Regions from separate parts of the Bradyrhizobium paxllaeri genome, predicted to be linked through region 2. Evidence: predicted binding sites of a transcription regulator. Region 2 holds the regulator's gene; each other region holds the start of a gene.
The links. Region 2 encodes LexA, which represses DNA repair genes until DNA is damaged. Its sites were predicted from a motif close to TGTTCNNNNTGTGTTCNG; they were not measured.
Positions count from the first base shown of each region.

Region 1: LMTR21_RS08265 (PA0069 family radical SAM protein) is a predicted target of LexA. The motif match lies at 5,149-5,166, and genes of this name have one in related genera.
Region 3: dinB (DNA polymerase IV) is a predicted target of LexA. The motif match lies at 4,109-4,126, and genes of this name have one in related genera.

Region 1 is NZ_CP042968.1:1,742,661-1,748,692, reverse strand. It holds gene LMTR21_RS08285 (uracil-DNA glycosylase) at 1-797, shown strand, start outside; gene LMTR21_RS08280 (glycosyltransferase family 39 protein) at 802-2,310, opposite strand; gene rnhB (ribonuclease HII) at 2,405-3,190, opposite strand; gene LMTR21_RS08270 (VOC family protein) at 3,443-3,892, opposite strand; gene LMTR21_RS08265 (PA0069 family radical SAM protein) at 3,967-5,127, opposite strand; gene LMTR21_RS08260 (glycosyltransferase family protein) at 5,318-5,890, shown strand.
Region 2 is NZ_CP042968.1:4,593,590-4,599,621, reverse strand. It holds gene LMTR21_RS21970 (ComEC/Rec2 family competence protein) at 1-626, shown strand, start outside; gene LMTR21_RS21965 (hypothetical protein) at 633-812, opposite strand; gene LMTR21_RS21960 (hypothetical protein) at 954-1,376, opposite strand; gene lexA (transcriptional repressor LexA) at 1,608-2,309, opposite strand; gene LMTR21_RS21950 (molybdopterin molybdotransferase MoeA) at 2,506-3,717, opposite strand; gene LMTR21_RS21945 (HAD family hydrolase) at 3,744-4,370, opposite strand; gene LMTR21_RS21940 (hypothetical protein) at 4,496-4,807, shown strand; gene LMTR21_RS21935 (NADH:flavin oxidoreductase/NADH oxidase) at 4,862-6,032, shown strand, end outside.
Region 3 is NZ_CP042968.1:2,914,024-2,920,055, forward strand. It holds gene LMTR21_RS13560 (HNH endonuclease) at 1-379, shown strand, start outside; tRNA gene LMTR21_RS13565 (tRNA-Arg) at 413-488, shown strand; tRNA gene LMTR21_RS13570 (tRNA-Tyr) at 874-958, shown strand; tRNA gene LMTR21_RS13575 (tRNA-Gly) at 967-1,040, shown strand; tRNA gene LMTR21_RS13580 (tRNA-Phe) at 1,045-1,120, shown strand; tRNA gene LMTR21_RS13585 (tRNA-OTHER) at 1,125-1,196, shown strand; tRNA gene LMTR21_RS13590 (tRNA-Asn) at 1,203-1,275, shown strand; tRNA gene LMTR21_RS13595 (tRNA-Glu) at 1,358-1,433, shown strand; tRNA gene LMTR21_RS13600 (tRNA-Arg) at 1,441-1,517, shown strand; tRNA gene LMTR21_RS13605 (tRNA-Cys) at 1,786-1,860, shown strand; tRNA gene LMTR21_RS13610 (tRNA-Arg) at 1,865-1,940, shown strand; tRNA gene LMTR21_RS13615 (tRNA-Ser) at 1,952-2,038, shown strand; tRNA gene LMTR21_RS13620 (tRNA-Gly) at 2,137-2,212, shown strand; tRNA gene LMTR21_RS13625 (tRNA-Glu) at 2,214-2,290, shown strand; tRNA gene LMTR21_RS13630 (tRNA-Gln) at 2,322-2,462, shown strand; tRNA gene LMTR21_RS13635 (tRNA-Met) at 2,469-2,543, shown strand; tRNA gene LMTR21_RS13640 (tRNA-His) at 2,560-2,634, shown strand; tRNA gene LMTR21_RS13645 (tRNA-Trp) at 2,638-2,712, shown strand; gene dinB (DNA polymerase IV) at 2,820-4,067, opposite strand; gene LMTR21_RS13655 (isochorismatase family protein) at 4,300-4,833, opposite strand; gene LMTR21_RS13660 (TetR/AcrR family transcriptional regulator) at 4,839-5,462, opposite strand; gene LMTR21_RS13665 (4-hydroxyphenylacetate 3-hydroxylase family protein) at 5,552-6,032, shown strand, end outside.

The DNA of each region.
Region 1 (6,032 bases), 2.9 Mb from region 2:
TCAGGCAATTGCTGGCCTTTTATCTGGAGGCCGGGGTCGATTGCACGCTGGCGGAGGAGCCGGTCGACCGCCTTGCCGAACCGGACGCGCCCGCCCCCGCGCTCGTGGCGCGCGAGAGTGCGCCACCTCCTCCGGTCCGGGAAATGCCGGTGGCGGTATCAGCAGTTCCGCGCAGCGAAATCGCGCCCGCGCCGGAAGTTGCGATCGCGTCCGCCCGCGAAGCGGCGCGAAGCGCACCGACACTGGAAGAACTGCGTGCGCTCCTGGAAAAATTCGAGGGCTGCGCGCTGCGGAACACCGCGACACGGCTGGTGTTCGCCGACGGCAATCCCAAGGCGCGCATCATGTTCGTCGGCGAAGCGCCCGGACGCGACGAGGACATCGAGGGCCTGCCTTTCGTCGGTCGTTCCGGCAAGTTGCTCGACCGGATGATCGCGGCAATCGGCCTCGACCGCAGCAAGGCCTACATCGCCAACGTGATCCCCTGGCGGCCGCCCGGCAACCGGACGCCGACGCCGCAGGAAACGCAGATCTGCCTGCCCTTCATCCAGCGGCAGATCGAGCTGGTGAACCCCGACGTGCTGGTGACGCTCGGCAACCCGTCGACGCAGACGCTGCTGTCGACCCGTGAAGGCATCATGAGAACCCGCGGGAAATGGTTCGACTACGACACCGGCAGCCGCACCATCCGCGCCATGGCGACATTCCACCCGGCCTATCTGCTGCGTTCGCCGTCCTACAAGCGGATGTCGTGGCAGGATTTGCGCGCGATCGCGAAAGCGCTGGCGGCTTCGTAGGGTTTTACTGCGCCTTCGGCCGCACGATCGCCCAGCCGACCCGCAACAACGGCTGGCGGCCGTTCACCATCCATTCGAAGACGCGCGGCACTTCCGGCACCAGGCCGGGAAAGCGTTGCGCGATATCGGGCGGCGGCGTGCCTGAGGTATCGGAAGCGCGCCAGACCACAACGCCGCCGGTCTCGCTGAATTTCGCGACCGACATCCACGGGGTTCGTTCCGGCGTGGAATCGAGCAACAGATGCGGACGTCCGCGGTTCATGGCGATGATTCCAGCCAGCTGCGGATCGCCGGCCACCGCGCGCAGGCGCTGGTTGGTTCGGCGCTCGAAGTTGTCGCCGAAGAAACTCGCGATTGCTTTGGCCGGCAGCGCGGTCGGCACTTCATTGTCCCCGGTCCAGGGCAGGAACAGGCTCGTCGCAACGACCGCCACGGCAGGCGCAACAACGGCCGCCGCCCACACCGTTCGGAGCAGGCGCTGGCGCCGCAGATGAAGCAGGTCGCCGGTCGCCACGATCACGGCCAGCCCCGACATCAGCAGGGCCACGCCGGCCCCGCCCACTACGTGATCGAGGTTGAAGATCCCCGCAATCAGGCTTCCGAGCAGCGCGGGCGCCAATGCGAAGAAATAGACGAAGTCGCGCGCCAGCGGATCGACCGGCGGCCGAAAGATGATCGGCGCTTCCTCGGCGTGACGGGCGAACCAGCCGGAGTTGAGGATCACGAGCAGCACGATGGCGGACATCGCGAGCACCAGGCCGACGAGCAGCCAGCCCCATTGCATCGCGCGCGCGCCAAGGTCGGAGAATGCCGGCCATGGCGGCATCGCGAGCGCATCGGCACGGAGCAGCCAGATCAGATACGGCAAGACCAGCACGGCGATCACGAGCAGCGCATAGAGCGGATCGAGCGACATCAGCACGCGCCGCCTTCGCTCCGTGGCCACTGCAAATCCGGCGAGCAGCAGCAACAATCCGAGCGCGGCCGGCGTCGTCAGCAGCAATAGCCCGGCCTCGATCGACCAGGCGAACCAGGCGTTGCGGCGGTTCTGGCCGATCAATTGCCAGGAATGCAGCAGCAGCAGCGCCCATAGCGGACGCGCCAGCACCATGGGTCCGAATTCGACGCCGGGCGAACTGAAGGCCACCACCGTCATCGACAAGAGAACCGCGAGCACCGCCTGCTGCCCACCGACAATCGCGCGCGCCAGTTGATAGTAGATCCAGAACGTGGCGACAGCGCAGGCCTGCGCCAGGAGATAGACGCCGAACATGCTGTTGCCGGCGGCGCGGAAGGCGATATCAGCGAGCCAGAACGCCAGCGGCGGGCCGAGCGAGGTTCCGACCTGATATTCCCGGCCGAAGGCCAGCACGGTCGCGAGGTCGCCGGGCGGGCTGCGATAGAGCAGCATCGGCAGGAACAGCCAAAGTCCGGCCTGGACCAGCACCACGAGCAAGACCACCAGCCGCGGGCGGGCGCGGATCAGTTCGACAACGAGCGAGGTGAAGCGCATGAAACGTCCGAATGCCCGGGCCTGGCGGCCCTGTCCCCAAGCTTGTCCCCTAAGCACGTTTGATAGAGCGCACGAGCCGTCGAGGCAACCGATCTCAGATCGTGACGGAGATATCGGAAGCGATCTCCCCATCCGCCGTGAAAAGATCGGGCTCGACTTCGACCGTCTCCGGAAAATGCTTCTGCCGCGCGGCAATCACGGGCGCAAAAAACCGGCGGTGGTGGATGCTCGGGCCGAGCCGGTCCAGCGCCTCGCGATGTTCCGGCACGGCGTAGCCCTTGTGGGTCTCGAAACCGTAGCCCGGGCAATCCAGCGCCAGGGCGCTCATCAGGCGGTCGCGCGTGACCTTGGCGATGATCGAGGCGGCCGCAATCGACATGACGATGCCGTCGCCGCCGATCACGGCGTCACAGTCGCAGGGCGCATCAATCTTGTCACGGCCGTCGACGAACACATGCTTCGGCAGTTCCGGCAGCGCGCGCACGGAGCGCGCCAGCGCCCAGAGCGAGGCGCGCAATATATTGTCGCGATCGATCCGCGCCGGCGATGCAAAGGCAACTGCAAAGGACGAGGTCGCGCAGATCTCCTCGAACAGTTCCTCGCGACGCTCGGCCGTCAGCCGCTTGGAATCGTCGATGCCTTTGGGAATCCGCTTGGGATCGAGGATGACGGCGGCTGCCACCACCGGACCCGCCAGCGGACCGCGCCCGGCCTCGTCGCAGCCGGCAACCGGCCAGACGCCGCGCTTGATCAGCGCCCGCTCGCGGCGAAAGCTCGGCGGCGCGACGGCGATGACGCCCTTGGGCAGTCCGGCCTGTTCCATGCCGGCTTTCTTACCTGATTTCCTGTCGGTTTTCTTGGCGGACTTGTTTCGAATCATGGCCGGGATCGTGCGCATGCGCGCGACCGCGCGCAACCGGGAACCCGGCACTATTCCCGTTATTCAGCGTGACGCTGCCGCCACTCCCCGGCCTCAATCACATAAACGTCCCGGCTCCCGCGCTTGGGGCGCGGCGTCGTCAAAATGACGTGCGGCTGCTCTTCCGATGCTGGCATGGTCTTCCGGTCCATCAAGCCGCAATAGAGCAACTCGCTGACAGAGAGAAGTGGCACCGCCATAACACCACGGGTTCTAATCCGGCAGGCGAACCCGCCGGTCGTCGCCGACCTCGATGCCGGGCGCGACCACCACTTCCCACGCGTGGTTATCGGGATCGCCGAAATAGCAGGAGTAACCGCCGTAATCGGTCTTGCGCGCGGGCTTGAGCAGCGACGCGCCGCAGGAGATGGCGAAATCGAGCACCGTGTCGACCTCCTCGACCGAGCTGCAATTCCAGGCGAGCGTCACGCCGCGAAAGGTTTTCGGCCGCGGTTGGTCTGGCAGCGTGGCGTCGCTCGCGAGTTGATCCCACGGGTAGAGCGCGATCATGGTGCCGCCGGTGTCGAAGAAAGCGACGGCGTCGCCGGTTGCCTTCATTTTGCGGGCAAAGCCAAGCGCTTCGTAAAAGGCGATGCTGGCGCTGATATCGCTGACGCCGAGCGTGATGACGGTGAACCTGGGGATTGGCTTGCCAGTACGCATGTTATTTCCTTCCGTCATTGCGATGAGCCTAAGCTACGGCGGATAAGTCGCTCGCTCTCAATGACGACAACGCCTCAGAACAAACTCAGTTGCTGCCCGCTGCGCTTCGGCTTGACGAAATGATCGGTCGTCAGCTTCGAACGCCGCTTGTTGAGACCGAGCTTCTCGCAGGCGATTTCGAAGCGGCGGCCGATCATCCAGGCCATCGGGCCGGTGCCCTTCATCCGCGTTCCCCATTGCGAGTCGTAATCGCGTCCGCCGCGCATGTCGCGGATCAGGGTGAAGACGTGGCGGTAGCGATCGGGATAGTTCGCCATCAGCCATTCGCGAAAGAGGTCGCGCACCTCCAGCGGCAGCCGCAGCAGCACGTAGCTCGCTTCCTTGACGCCGGCATGGGCCGCGGCATCGAGGATGCGCTCGATCTCGGAATCGTTCAGCGCGGGGATGACGGGCGCGACCATCACGGTTGAGGGGATCCCGGCCTCCGATAATTGCCGCAGCGCCTCCAGCCGTTTCGGCGGCGTCGAGGCGCGCGGCTCCATGGTGCGCGCGAGCTTGGGATCGAGCGTGGTCACTGATATCGCGACCTTCGCGAGATTGCGCTTCGCCATCCGCTGCAGAATGTCGATATCGCGCGTCACCAGCGCCGATTTGGTGACGATGCCGACGGGATGGCCGGCTCGGTCAAGCACTTCGAGAATGCCGCGCATGATTTTGTGTTCGCGCTCGATCGGCTGATACGGATCGGTGTTGGTGCCGATCGCGATCATGCGCGGCTCGTAGCCCGATGCGGCGAGCTCCTTCTCGAGCAGTTCCGGCGCGTCGGGCTTGGCGAGCAGCTTGGATTCGAAATCGAGTCCGGGCGACAGGCCGAGAAAGGCATGGGTCGGCCGCGCGAAGCAGTAGACGCAGCCATGCTCACAGCCGCGATAGGGATTGATCGAGCGGTCGAAGCCGATGTCGGGCGAGTCGTTGCGGGTGATGACCTTGCGCGAGGTGTCCAGCGACACCGTCGTCTTGAACGGCGGCAGATCGTCAAGGCTCTGCCAGCCATCGTCGAAGGCGACCCGCGCCTCGGCCTCGAACCGGCCGCTCTGGTTGGACTGCGCGCCGCGCCCACGCCGTCGCTGCTTTTCGATGTTGACCGCAAGCTCGGGAAAAGGTGTCGCACCCGCCGGTTCGGAGGGCGCCGTGACCGGCGGGTGCTTGAGGGCATGAGAGGATGCTCGGCTCATGGGGAGAACATAGCACGAGGAAAGAACAAATCAAGAACATGATCGCCAACAATTCACGGCGATGCCCAATTTGCCGGAGAGGACACCGGCGCGGCATGCCTTAAAAAACCGCACGCAAACGGCTGTTTTGCTTGTGACAAGGTGATAACAGTGCAGCGTTTTTCACCGCTTGAGCCAGCGAAGCCTCATCATGTTGAGCGTGATCGTTCCGACCGAAGGAATAGAACAGCCGGCCGTCGCAACGCTGGCCGCGCTGGTGCCGGGCGCCGCGGCCGGTGTGATTGCCGAGGTGCTGCTGGTCGACAGGGGCGCCAATGGCGTGATCGAGCGGGTGGCCGACGTTGCCGGCTGCGGCTTTCTGAAGTTCGAGGGAACACGCGCCGCGGCACTGGCCGCCGGCGCACGGGCAGCGCGCTCGCCCTGGCTGATGTTCCTGCATGCCGGCGCGGTGCTCGACAGCGGCTGGATCGACGAGACCACGCAGTTCATCCAGGCCGTATCGAGCAGCGGCCGGCCGCGCGCCGGGGTGTTTCGCTATGCCCGCTCGCCCTATTCCGACACGCGGCTGCGCGACGGCTTCAAATTCGTCGCCCGCATGATCGCCGGGCCATCGGCGGAACAGGGGCTCCTGATCGCCCGCGATCATTACGAGCGGCTTGGCGGCTACCGGCCCGATTCCCGCCGCTCCGAGACGCGGCTGTTGCGCCAGCTCGGCCGCTCGGCGCGTACCCAGTTGCGCAGCCGGATCATGGTCGTCGCCTGAAGCGGTACACCGCAGGGCACAGACGCAAAATATCAAAAACAACCCCATGCAAAGTAGGGGCGGCACGAGCCGGCGTGCCCCACGAGAATATACTTGCCAAAGGCAACTATATATTTGACAATGGCAAGTATCGAGGTGTTGC
Region 2 (6,032 bases):
GCCTGCTGCGCACGCCGCTGCGCTGGTCGGGCGCCGCGCTGGTGCTCGCGGCGGCTCTGTGGGCGGCGAGGGCGCCGCAGCCGGATATCCTGATCTCCGCCGACGGCCGCCATGTCGGCGTCCGCGGCCAGGATGGAAGGCTGCATCTGATGCACGCGGCCAAGGGCTCTCGGGACGTTTTCCTCTTGAAGGAGTGGCTGGCGGCGGATGCCGATGCGCGCACCGCAGCCGATGCCTCGCTCACGTCAGGCGTCTCCTGCGATGATTTCGGCTGCGTGATGCCGTCCGCCGGCGGCGGCCTGGTCGCGCAGGCGTTCAGGCCCGAGGCCCTGGCCGACGATTGCGAGCGCGCGGCGCTGATTGTAACGCTGCGGCAGGCGCCTGCTTCCTGCGCGGCTTCCGTGATCGATGCCGAGCGGCTGCGGCGGCAGGGCGCCATGACGCTGCGGCGAGGCCGCGACGGATTTGTCGTCGAGGCGGCGAAACCGCGAGGGATCGACCGCCCGTGGTCGCCCGCCGTTGCGGACGCTGGTGAGGCCGACGCCAACGTTCTGGCCCCGCGCGTCGTGCCGCCCCGCGCCGTCGATGCGACGCCGGCCGAGGCGGACCTTCAGGCCGAGGAGTAGGGAACGTCAGTGCTCGTCGATGGGGGGGCTGGACGGATGGGCCGGTATCTCGAACGCGCCGAGGTGGAATTCTTCCGGTGCGTCGGGAGGTGACGGCAGGTTGACCAGCGTGAACGATGCGTCGGGAAATTGCTGCCAGACCGCAAGATCTTCGGCCGTGATCGTGAGCCAGCCGTATCTGAACATGTAACGTCCGGGCTCGGTGACGCGTCCAGCCCTTTGCCATGTAACCTTGTTGACCACCGGTTGCCCCCTCGGTGTCGGATTTTGAAAAACACATCACCATGATCCGCCGGCCTGAACCGGCGGATCGCATGCGCGTCTCGTCTATCCAGTCACGATCGAAGCGGCTGGACGCGCTTCCGTCACCTTTGGTGCACGCTCGCCACCGGTCTGAACCACCGGCAATTGCAGCACGGTCGCGCGCTGGCCTTCGCAAAGTTGCGTCACCAGCACATGGCTTCCATCGGGAAATTCGATCGCGTCATGATGACGGTCGGCGACTTCGGGTTCGATCTGATTGAACTTGCCGACCCGCCAGTCGGTGGTTCGCGTCCAGATCCAGCGGTTGTCGTATTTGACGTCCTCGGCGAACGCCAGTTCGGTGCCGGGAAGCATGCAGACCGCCACTGCTGGCTCGCGTTCCGACGCAAAGCCGCGGGTCGATGTACCGCGGAACGTCGTGGTGATCAGCGTCTCGCCGACCTGGGCAGGCCGGGTAGCCACAGCATGCAGGCTATAGTCACACATCGGATGGCTCCCTCATTTGAGATAGCTGACCCGTGTCTTTCAAGGAGGCACAGGCCCCTATCAGAGTGGACATGGCGCAGAGTCTTTTCTTGTTTCTGGGCAATTCTGCGACTGACCCACTGCGCCAAATTCACAAACGCGATAACGCGCATTGGTTCCACGCCCGCAGCAAAAAACCCCGGCCGAGGAACGGCCGGGGTTCTTACGGATGTCTGCAGGACGGCACATTGTTCAGTACTTGCGGTAAAGGCCGATCAGCCTGCCCTGAATCCGGACCCGGTTCGGCGGCAGGATGCGGACTTCATAGGCGGCGTTGGCAGGCTCCAGCGCGATGGAGGCGCCGCGGCGGCGGAAGCGTTTCAGCGTAGCTTCCTCCTCGTCGATCAGCGCCACCACGATGTCGCCGGTGTCGGCGGTCTCGTTGCGCTGAATCAGCGCCATGTCGCCGTCGAGGATGCCGGCCTCGACCATGGAATCGCCGCGTACTTCGAGCGCGTAATGCTCGCCCGAGCCGAGCATATCGGGCGGCACGCTGATGGTGTGGCTGCGGGTCTGCAGCGCCTCGATCGGCGTGCCGGCGGCGATCCGGCCCATCACGGGCACCGCGACCGGGCGATTGCCGTCATCCTCGGCGGCGGGCAAGCTCACTGTACGCTTGCCGAGCGTGCCTTCGATCACACTCGGCGTGAAGCCGCGGCGGCCATTGCCGGCAGCGGCGAGCTCCGGCAGCTTGATGACTTCGATGGCGCGGGCGCGGTTGGGCAGGCGGCGGATGAAGCCGCGCTCCTCCAGCGCCGTAATGAGGCGGTGGATTCCGGATTTCGAGCGCAGGTCGAGCGCGTCCTTCATCTCGTCGAATGAAGGCGGCACGCCGGCCTCTTTCAGCCGTTCATTGATGAAACGCAGAAGTTCATACTGTTTGCGCGTAAGCATCGCGAGCAATTCCCCGGTTGGCGTCGTCGTTTCGAATCTTCAGCGCCCAGATGGCGGGAGCGCCCAAACTCCCAGGCAGAGACACCAGCAGTCGAAACAAATCATGAACGGACACTATATGTTCGATATGTGTTCCGCAACCACTTAATTTCAGGTGAACGCGTCAAGGTTTCTGTCCGAGACGCGCCCTGTGGCGTCATTCCGGCAGCCGCAACAGCTCGCACGACGAGCCCTTGGGCGCCGCCGGCGCGAATGGCGGACGTATCACTAATGCCTGTGCCGCAGCGAGATTCCCCAAGAGCGAGGAGTCCTGATGGTTCACCGGCACAGCGATCAGCGTGCCGTCTTCGCGCGCCTCGAGGCGCGCGCGCAGATAATCCTCGCGCTGGTCGTTGGCGGCGAGGTCGCGGCCGAGCAGGGCGCTTTCTCTGACGTGATGGACGTGGTCGCGGCCCGATAATGCGCGAATCAGCGGCACCAGAAACAGGAAGCCGCAGACATAGGAAGAGACGGGATTGCCGGGCAGGCCGATCACCCGCATCGCGCCGAGCCGCCCGTGCATCATCGGCTTGCCCGGCCGCATCGCGATCCGCCAGAACGCCATCGCGACGCCTTCGGCCTCCAGCGAGCGCTTGACCAGGTCGTGGTCGCCGACCGAGGCGCCCCCCATGGTGATCAGGATGTCCGCGTCGGCCTCGCTGGCGCGGCGGATGCCTTCGGTGGTCGCGGCAACGGTGTCGGCGGCGATGCCGAGATCGACGACGTCGGCGCCTTCGGCGCGGGCCAGCGCCCGCAGGCCATAGCCGTTGGAATAGACGATCTGGCCGGGGCCGGGGTTTTCGCCGGGCATCACTAACTCGTCGCCGGTCGCGAGAACAGCGACCTTCGGGCGGCGGTGCACCGCAAGCTCCGGGTAGTTCATGCCGGCGGCGAGCGACAGGTCGCGGTCGCTGAGGCAACGCCCGCGCGTGAGCAGCACGTCGCCCTCGCGGAAGTCGACGCCGGCGGCGCGGATGTGCCGTCCCCGAACCGCGGCTTCCGTGATGGTGATGTGATCGCCGTCGGCTGCCGTGTCTTCCTGGATGATGACGGCGTCGGCACCGTCGGGGATCACGCCACCGGTGAAGATCCGTACCGCCTCGCTTTGGCCGACCTTGCGCTCGAACGGGCGGCCGGCGGCGACCTCGCCGATCACCTTCAGCCGCGCGCCGGCGCCGGCGGCATCCGCCGTACGCACCGCATAGCCGTCCATCGCTGACATCGCCTGCGGTGGCTGCGTCCGTCGCGCGGCGACGTCGCGCGCGAGGATGCGGTGGTGGGCGGCATCGAGGGCCACCATTTCTTCGGGCAACGCGTCAGCGCCGGCAAGGATCGCGGCAAGCGCATCGGCGACAGGCATCAAGGCCACGGGCAGACCTCCGTCAAATTCCAGCGCTAGATTCCAAGCGCAGTCAGTGCCCTGGCCACGTCATCCGTCGATGTCACGTGGATGGCAGAAAGGCCGCGCGCCCGCGCACCTTCGATGTTGGCGGCTGAATCGTCGAAGAACAGAATCCGCGACGCCGGCACGCCGATCGCCTTTATCACGTGATCATAGGCCTCCGCGTCGGGTTTGCGCAAACCGATGCTGGAGGACAGGAAGATCTCGCGGAAATGGCCGAGCACACCGGCATAGGCCTGCGAAAAATGCGCGACATGGGCCGGATTGGTGTTGGAAAAGGCGTAGAGCGGCAGGCGCTTGGCCGCGCCGGCCAACAGCGGTGCAATGCCGGGCATCTCGCCGGTGAAGATCGCGTTCCAACCCTCCAGGAACTGCGCGTCGGTGATGCCGATGCCGAGCGACTGGCGCAGGTTTGCAAAGAACGCGGCGTCGTCGATCCGGCCGGTCTCGTGATGCTTGAAACTGTCGTTGACGACAAAGCGGCCGGCGAGGTCGGCAGGCGCGCAGCCCGCATGCCCCGCCCAGCAGGCCATCACCTGGTCGAAACTGATATTGAGCACGACACGGCCGAGGTCGAACAGCAAGGCATCGACGGAGTGGGGCGCGGGCGGCAAATTCATGGCAGTCGTTTACAAAACTCGACTGGCCTCGGCAACGGCCACGGCGATTTACGCCCCTGCCCAATCCGGCGCTTAAGCCGGTGCGCGAGCTGTGCTAAGCGTGGGGTCGAACAGGGAGTGGTGGCATGAAAATCCTGGGTAGAATTTTGGGCGCTGCGGCAGTGATCTCGTTGCTGGCCGGACCTGCCTTGGCCCAAAAAGGTCCCGCCAGATATGGCGAGGAGGACAAGCCCAAGACGCCGGCGGAAGTCGCGGCAGAGAGGGACGCCGAGCGTGCCTACAAGCGGTCGCTCGGCAATATTCCGGAACAACAGAAGAGCAGCGATCCCTGGGGAACCATGCGCGGCGACAACAGCGCGCCAAAGGCCGACAAGGCCGCGGCAGCGAAGCCGAAGGCCAAATCCGCGGATACCAAGACCGGCACAAACGCAAAATAGAAGACACATCCCGGCGCCGTGCCGGGACAATGATGTCCGCGAGGCGAGGCAAGCATGACGGAAACGCTGCTGTTTTCCCCGATGACGATCCGGGGCCTCACGCTGAAGAACCGCATCGTGGTGCCGCCGATGCATCAATATTCGGCCGAGAAGGGCTTTCCGACCGACTGGCACCTGATGAATGCCGGCAAGTTTGCCGCCGGCGGGGCCGGCCTCGTGGTGGTGGAATCGACCAAGGTCGAGCGGCGCGGCTGCGGCACCGTCGGCGATCTCGGCATCTGGGATGACAAGTTCATCGCGCCGCTGGGCCGCCTCGTCCAGTTCATCAAGCAGCAGAACGCGGTCGCCGGCATTCAGCTCGGCCATTCCGGTCGCAAGGCGCGCGCAAGCCGACCGTGGGAGGGCGACCGCCCGCTGCAGCGAACGCCTGATATCGAGGATTGGGACGCCTGGCAGCCGGTGGCGCCGAGCGCGATCGCCCATAGCGAGAAATGGCCGGTGCCGCGCGCGCTCGAAACCGGCGAAGTGAAGGACGTGGTGCAGGCCTGGGGGCAGGCGGCGCGGCGCGCGCATGAGGCGGGTTTTGACGTGCTGGAGCTGCACGGCGCCCATGGCTACCTCGTGCATGAGTTCCTGTCGGAGCGGTCCAACCAGCGCAGCGACGAATATGGCGGTTCGGAAGCGGGTCGCATGCGCTTCCTGATCGAGGTGACGGAGGCGGTGCGGACGCACTGGCCCGACCACAAGCCGCTATTCGTCCGCCTGTCGGTCGAGGACAATGCCGGCTGGGGGCCGGAGCTGAGCGCGCGGCTGGCCAAAATCCTGAAGGCAAAAGGCGTCGACGTCATCGACTGCTCCTCCGGCGGCATCTCCGAAATGGCGCCGATCCTGGGCAAGGAGATCAAATACAGCTATCAGGTGCCGCTGTCGGAATATGTCCGGCGGCAGGCCGAGATCATGACCATGGCGGTCGGCCTCATCATCCATGGCGACCAGGCCGAGCAGATCCTGCGGGACGGGCAGGCCGATCTGATCGCGGTCGGGCGGGAAATCCTCAACAATCCCAACTGGCCGATGGATGCCGCGCTCAAACTCGGCGTCGAGGGCCCGTTCCGCAACGTTCCGCCGCAATTCGGCTACTGGCTCGGCACCCGCGCCAAGCGCGGTTTTGGAACCCGGCCCTCCACCTGGCAAACCGGCCTGCAGGGGGCCGATCAAGCGGCTT
Region 3 (6,032 bases), 1.7 Mb from region 2:
GACGGTGATGCGGCTGCCGTCGGTCATCGCGCTGCGCGACTATGTGCGGCCGCCGGCGCGAGTAGCCTTCACCCGCTTCAATGTCTTCCTCCGCGATCGCTTCCGTTGCCAGTATTGCGGCGACCAGTATCTTCGCGGCGAACTGACGTTCGACCACGTTGTCTCGCGCGTGGACGGCGGCCAGACGTCGTGGACCAACATCGTGGCGGCCTGCAGTCCCTGCAACGCGCGCAAGGGCCGCTTCTACCTGAAGCCGCTGCGGGAGCCGTTCGAGCCGACGCAGTACGACTTGATGGCAGCCCAGCGTCTGTTCCCGCCGAACTTTCTGCACGAGACCTGGCGCGACTATCTGTACTGGGACGTCGAACTCGAGAAGTGACGCCGGCGGCGCGTTTCTGCCGCCGGCGTCCATCACCACGTAGCTCAACTGGATGAGCACGACCCTCCGAAGGTCGAGGATGTAGGTTCGAGTCCTATCGTGGTGGCCAAATTTGATGGATGACGAACCGGACAAGCGTGCCGGCGCTGTCTTGAAAACAGATGGACGCCGCGAGGCGCTGCGGTGCAAGCCCGTCGTCACTCCGCCATTGGGACAGTGAACCGGCGCGACGCCGGCCTCGATTGGAAATCGAGTGGGCGCTTCGGCGCTGGGGATCAGGCCCTCCGCTGTCCGCCATCTTGGAGAGTCAACCGGACAGGCGCGCCGGCACGGCTTCGAACACCGATGGCACCGCAAGGTGTGAGGCTCAGGTCCTCGGCTCTCCGCCATAAACGATCGCGCCAGGCCGGACGTACGCCGGCGCCGCTGATGAGTTTGCAACCTCGGCACCATTTCGCGGGATGATGTTTGATCAGCGCTCCCGCAACCAATCTGGGTAACGTCAAGTCTGGGGACTGAGCGGGCCTGTAAAGCCTGCGCCTTTGTGCCTGCCTGGTTCGATTCCAGGGTTACCCACCATCGTCATTGCGGACGTAGCTGGAAGGTCGAGCACCTGAGTGCCACTCAGGAGAATCGGTTTCGATTACCAACGTCCGCGCCATCTAGCCCAGTTAGCAAATCTGGTGATTGCACGCGCCTGAAGAGCGCAGGAGGCCAGTTCAAATCTGGCGCTGGGCACCATTTCGGGGCAGGCAGCGGGCTGCAGTTGATCCTTGCAAGATCGGCGTCCGGAGTTCGACTCTCCGTTGCTCCACCATCTCATTCCCGTCGAGCCATCTCGGTGAAGGCGCTCCGCTGTTAACGGAGGAAGGCACGTTCGAATCGTGCGGCGGGGAGCCAATCCACCACTTCCGATCTCGGGCCAGCTTAAGCCGCCGAAACGAAAGCGACCTCCATCGTGGTCGAAAAAACGCACATGCTGCCATCGTCTAGCGGCAAAGGATGCCCGGTTCTCAGCCGGTCGACGCGGGTTCGAGTCCCGCTGGCAGTGCCATATTCATCTTCCCGTAGCTCAACTGGATGAGCAGCGCGCTACGAACGCGAAGGTATGCAGGTTCGAGTCCTGCCGGGAAGGCCAATCTCTCTGGGTAAAGCTCGTGTGGAAGAGCACCGCGTTTGGGCCGCGGAGGCGCGTGGTCGGAGCACGCTACCCAGACCATCATCGCGCGCTGGACGATCGGCGAGAGCATGATCCGGAAAAGTGTGTAGCGGTTTTCCGAAAAGATCATGCTCAAACAAAAAGATAAAGCGGGATGACGATTCGAAGAAACGTCATCACGCTTTAGTTAGGCAGCGGACTCTGAATCCGCTCAGACAGGTTCGACTCCTGTGCGCGCAGCCAATTGGGCGCCGTGGCGAAACAGGAACGCGGCGGTCTGCAAAACCGCCATGAGCCGGGGCAGCACCGGCCGGGGCTTCCAGCATGCGCTCGTGGACCAACTGGATGGCCAGCCGTCTTCTAAACGGCCCTATGCTGGTTCGAGTCCAGTCGAGCGCGCCATCATTTGAATTGGAGAGTTGGCCGAGCGGTAAGGCAACGCGGTGCTAACGCGTCGAGTCCTTCGGGACGCACAGGTTCGATCCCTGTACTCTCCGCCATCACGCGAGCCCATCGCGATCGATCGGATCTTGCAGGACAGATAGCGCCGGCCGAACGTTGCCGCGGCTTCCTCGTTCATTGCGGCGACTCCATTGCTGCGGGCGTGGCGTAGTGGGCTGCGTGCCTGTCTTCCAAACAGGAGGTGTTCGGTTCGATTCCGACCGCCCGCGCCAACCTGCCATCGCCTGGTGCCAGGGGTACAGCGCTTTCAACGCTGGACTTCACGGGTTGAACTCCCGTTGGCAGGACCAGATTCATGAGCAGATTCATGCCCAGATTCTTGGGCGCGTCGCCAAGCTGGGCTCTAGATTCTTGTTGACGCGTTTTCTTGACGCGAACTGGTATCCACTTCGCTGGAAAACGCTTTAGGGCGCCGGATTTTGATTCCGGCTATCGCAGGTTCGAGTCCTGCCGCGCTTGCCAATTCCTCGCGGGGCCTCGGCTGGGAAGGGGCCGGCTCTCATAAGGCTGGAGTGGCGGGTTCGACCCCCGTACCCGCGACCATTTCCGACTAATCTTTCCTGATTTCGTTCAATGGCAGGACGCTCGGTTGTGGACCGGGAGATGCGGAGTTCGATTCTCCCAGTCAGGACCAGATACCGGTTTAGTTCAGTGGCAGAACGCGGGCCTCCAAAACCCGATGTCGACTGTTCGATTCAGTCAGCCGGTGCCAACTTCTTCTCGTTGCCTTGGCGCTCCCCTCGCAGGTTTGCAGCACGTTGCATCGTGCGGTGGTATGAAGCCTTAGTTGTCGTTCGCCGCTGGCGCCTGCGGCAACGGCTAAAGGTCCTTCTCCGCGAGTTCGCGAAACGCGTCGGGGACGGAGCGGGAAGGGCCGAGGGCGACAGACCCATATCCGACTGCGTTGCGCCCGAAGCGATCGCGGATCAGATCCATGGCGCGGTCGGCCGACCAGCGCGCCATCCCTCGCTTGGTGCCAGGCCGGCGCTTTTCATCCCTCAGCCCGAGTGGGAGCTCAAGCTGAATGTCCCAGCAGGTCTCGAGGTGCGACACGGAGATCGCCAGCAGTGAGATTGTCTTTTCGTCCGGGTGATCCGCAAGCACCCTGCGTACGAGCTCTTCGGCAACCTCGGCCAGTATTGTCGTCGCCGAGATCGGTGCATCGAGTGTGACGGAGCGGGTGACCGAGCGGAGCTCGGCGAAACGCACGCGGACCGTCACGGTCCGTCCGGGCCGAAAGCTTGCACGCAGCCGGGTGGCGACACGGTCGGCAAGGTGACGCAGCGCGGGTCGGAATACTTGTTCCTCGGCCGGCTTCTTGCCGAGCGCCGACTGGGCTCCGGCCGACTGCGCCCGGCGTCGTGTCTTGATTTCCCGTCGATCGCGATTCCATGCCAATGCCGTCAGCTTGTCGCTGGCCGCGTGACCGAGCAACTGCTCGAGTGACCGGCCCGGCATCTGCGCCAGCTGCCCGATGGTATGGACATCGATTTCGGCCAGCCGCGCCTCGGTAACCGGGCCGACGCCCCACATCAGCCCGACGGGCAGGTCGTGCAGGAAAGCGAGCTCGGTGTCGGGATCGACAACCACCAGCCCATCGGGCTTGGCTACTTGCGAGGCGATCTTGGCCAAGTGCTTGGTGCGCGCTACGCCGACCGAGATCGGCAGGCCGAGCTCTGTCCGCACGCGGCATCGTACCGCACTGGCGATCTCGGCCGGCGGGCCAAACAGATGCGTGCAACCGGCGACGTCGGCGAAGGCCTCGTCGATCGAAATCCGCTCGACCAGGGGAGTGAAATCATTGAGCACACGGATCGCAGCATTACCCAGCCGCTGGTACTCCTTGAAATGGCCGTCGACGAAGATCAGACACGGGCAAAGCTCGCGCGCCCGCCATCCTGGCATGCCGCCGCTGATGCCGAAGGCCCTGGCTTCGTATGACGCGGCGAGCACGACACCGCCACCGACCGCGATCGGTTTACCGCGCAGGGTCGGGTCGAGCAGTTGCTCGACCGATGCATAGAACGCATCAAGGTCTGCATGAAGGATGGTGGCTGTTGTGTCCATCCCGAACCGCTCGCTGCGAAAACTCGCGCATCTGTATCCATGAGAACAAAGAGAGAACAATAAGTCAATGGGGTCCGGATAGTTCGGTGCGGACGAGTTCGCGGATTCCATCGCCGATCTCTGCCTCGCCGCCGTCGCGAAACCCGGTCGATTTCAGGCCGAGCGGCGTGTCGCCGCGACCGCCGAGCCCATCGCACTCAAACAGAAGCCGTAAGCGGGGCGCGACGGCCTTCTATTTGATTATTGAGATGGTCTGCCGGAAGTGCGGGTTGTCCGCCGTCTGCAGCCATTCGAACACGACCATCTCCGTCGTGATGATCTCCGCCCCATGACGCTCCATACGTCGGATCGCAGTCTCTTTGTCCTCCGGATGCCGCGAGCCGAGGGCGTCGCGCGCGATGTACGTTTTCCGGGAAGCTTGCAGCAGCCCGAGCACTGTCTGCTGCACACAGACGTGCGACTCGCAACCCGCGACGACGACGTGAGCATCGGCGGGGACGCGGTCGAGGAAGCCATCTTCCCGGCAGGCGTCGAAGAACTGCTTGTGGACGAGGCGATCCAGCTCGACGGGTATGTCTGCGACGGTCGGTCCGAGGCCCTTGGCGTTCTGCTCGGTGAACAGACGCGGGATGCCGATGAGCTTCGCCGCCTCGATGAGCCGGTTGGCGTTGCGGACGGCGGTCTCACCGTCGTGGATGGCCGGCATCAGTCGTGACTGAAAGTCGACGACGAGGAGAAGCGAGCGCTTCGGGTCGATGGTGAGCATGAGCGTCACTCCTCCGTCAGATGGGCGATCCGATCCTTGACATATCGTTCCATGAGATCGGGCGCAGAAGCCCCGAACATCCGGATGCGGCCGGTGTGCAGCAGAAGCAGCAGTCCGGTGGCATGTGCGAAGCAGTCGACCATGAGGAGATTGGCCTTCTGCCGCGAAGCGCCGAGCTCAACGGCTGCGTTGGCGACCGGACGCAGCGCGGCCTCAAGAGCGGCGTTCAACGTCTCGTCGCGTTCGTGTCCGAGACCCGCCGGCTTCATGCCGCCGCGAAACAGGTAGAAGCCGAGATCCAGGTCGCGCGGATTATCCGCGTAGAACCAGAAGAACGACATGGCGGCCGCCTTCAGCCGCTGCGCCGGCGACTTCGCCTGCGTGACCGCCTGGTCGACCGTAGCTCCTAGGGAGGCGAGGGAGGACTTCAGCACCTCGGCGTAGATCGCCTCCTTGGATTCGAAGTGGAAATAGAGCGCGGCGGGCGTGTAACCGGCGCGCAAGGCGATAGCCCGGAGGCTCGCGCCCTCCAGGCCTTCTTCTGCGAAGATCTGCTTCGCGGCGTCGAGAATGAGTTCCCGTTTGTGTCCGCTGACCGCTTCGCGCCGGTTTTGCCGCTTTTCGACCATCTGCCCCTTCGGATTCCATCTTGACTAAATCCTAACGGTGTTAAATATTCTAACATCGTTCAAATATTCGAACAAGAGGGAGTTACGCCATGCTGATGTCGGGTGCCGACTACCGGGAATCCCTCCGTGTCTACAAGCCGCGGGTCTTCGTGAATGGAAACGCCGTGGAAAGCGTCGCCGACGAGCCACTGCTCGCGCCCGGCGTCGCCGGCGTCGGCGTCACCTACGACTTCGCGCTAAGGCAGGAGCACGTGCCGATCATGACGGCGCGACAGGGCATCTCAGGCAAGACCGTGAACCGGATGCTGCACATCAACGAGACGTCGCAGGACCTGCTGTTCAAGCTCGAGGCCGTACGCTTGGTCTGCAAGACGGTCGGATGCGCGCAGCGCTACCTGGCCCATGATGCGCTGAACGGCATCTTTCAGTCGACCAAGCTGACGGACGACCGTCACGGCACGGACTACAGCCAGCGCTTTCTCGCTTACCTCCACGATGTCCAGGACAGGGACCTCACGCTCGGTGTCGCGATGACCGATGCCAAGGGCGACCGCTCGAAGCGGCCCCGCG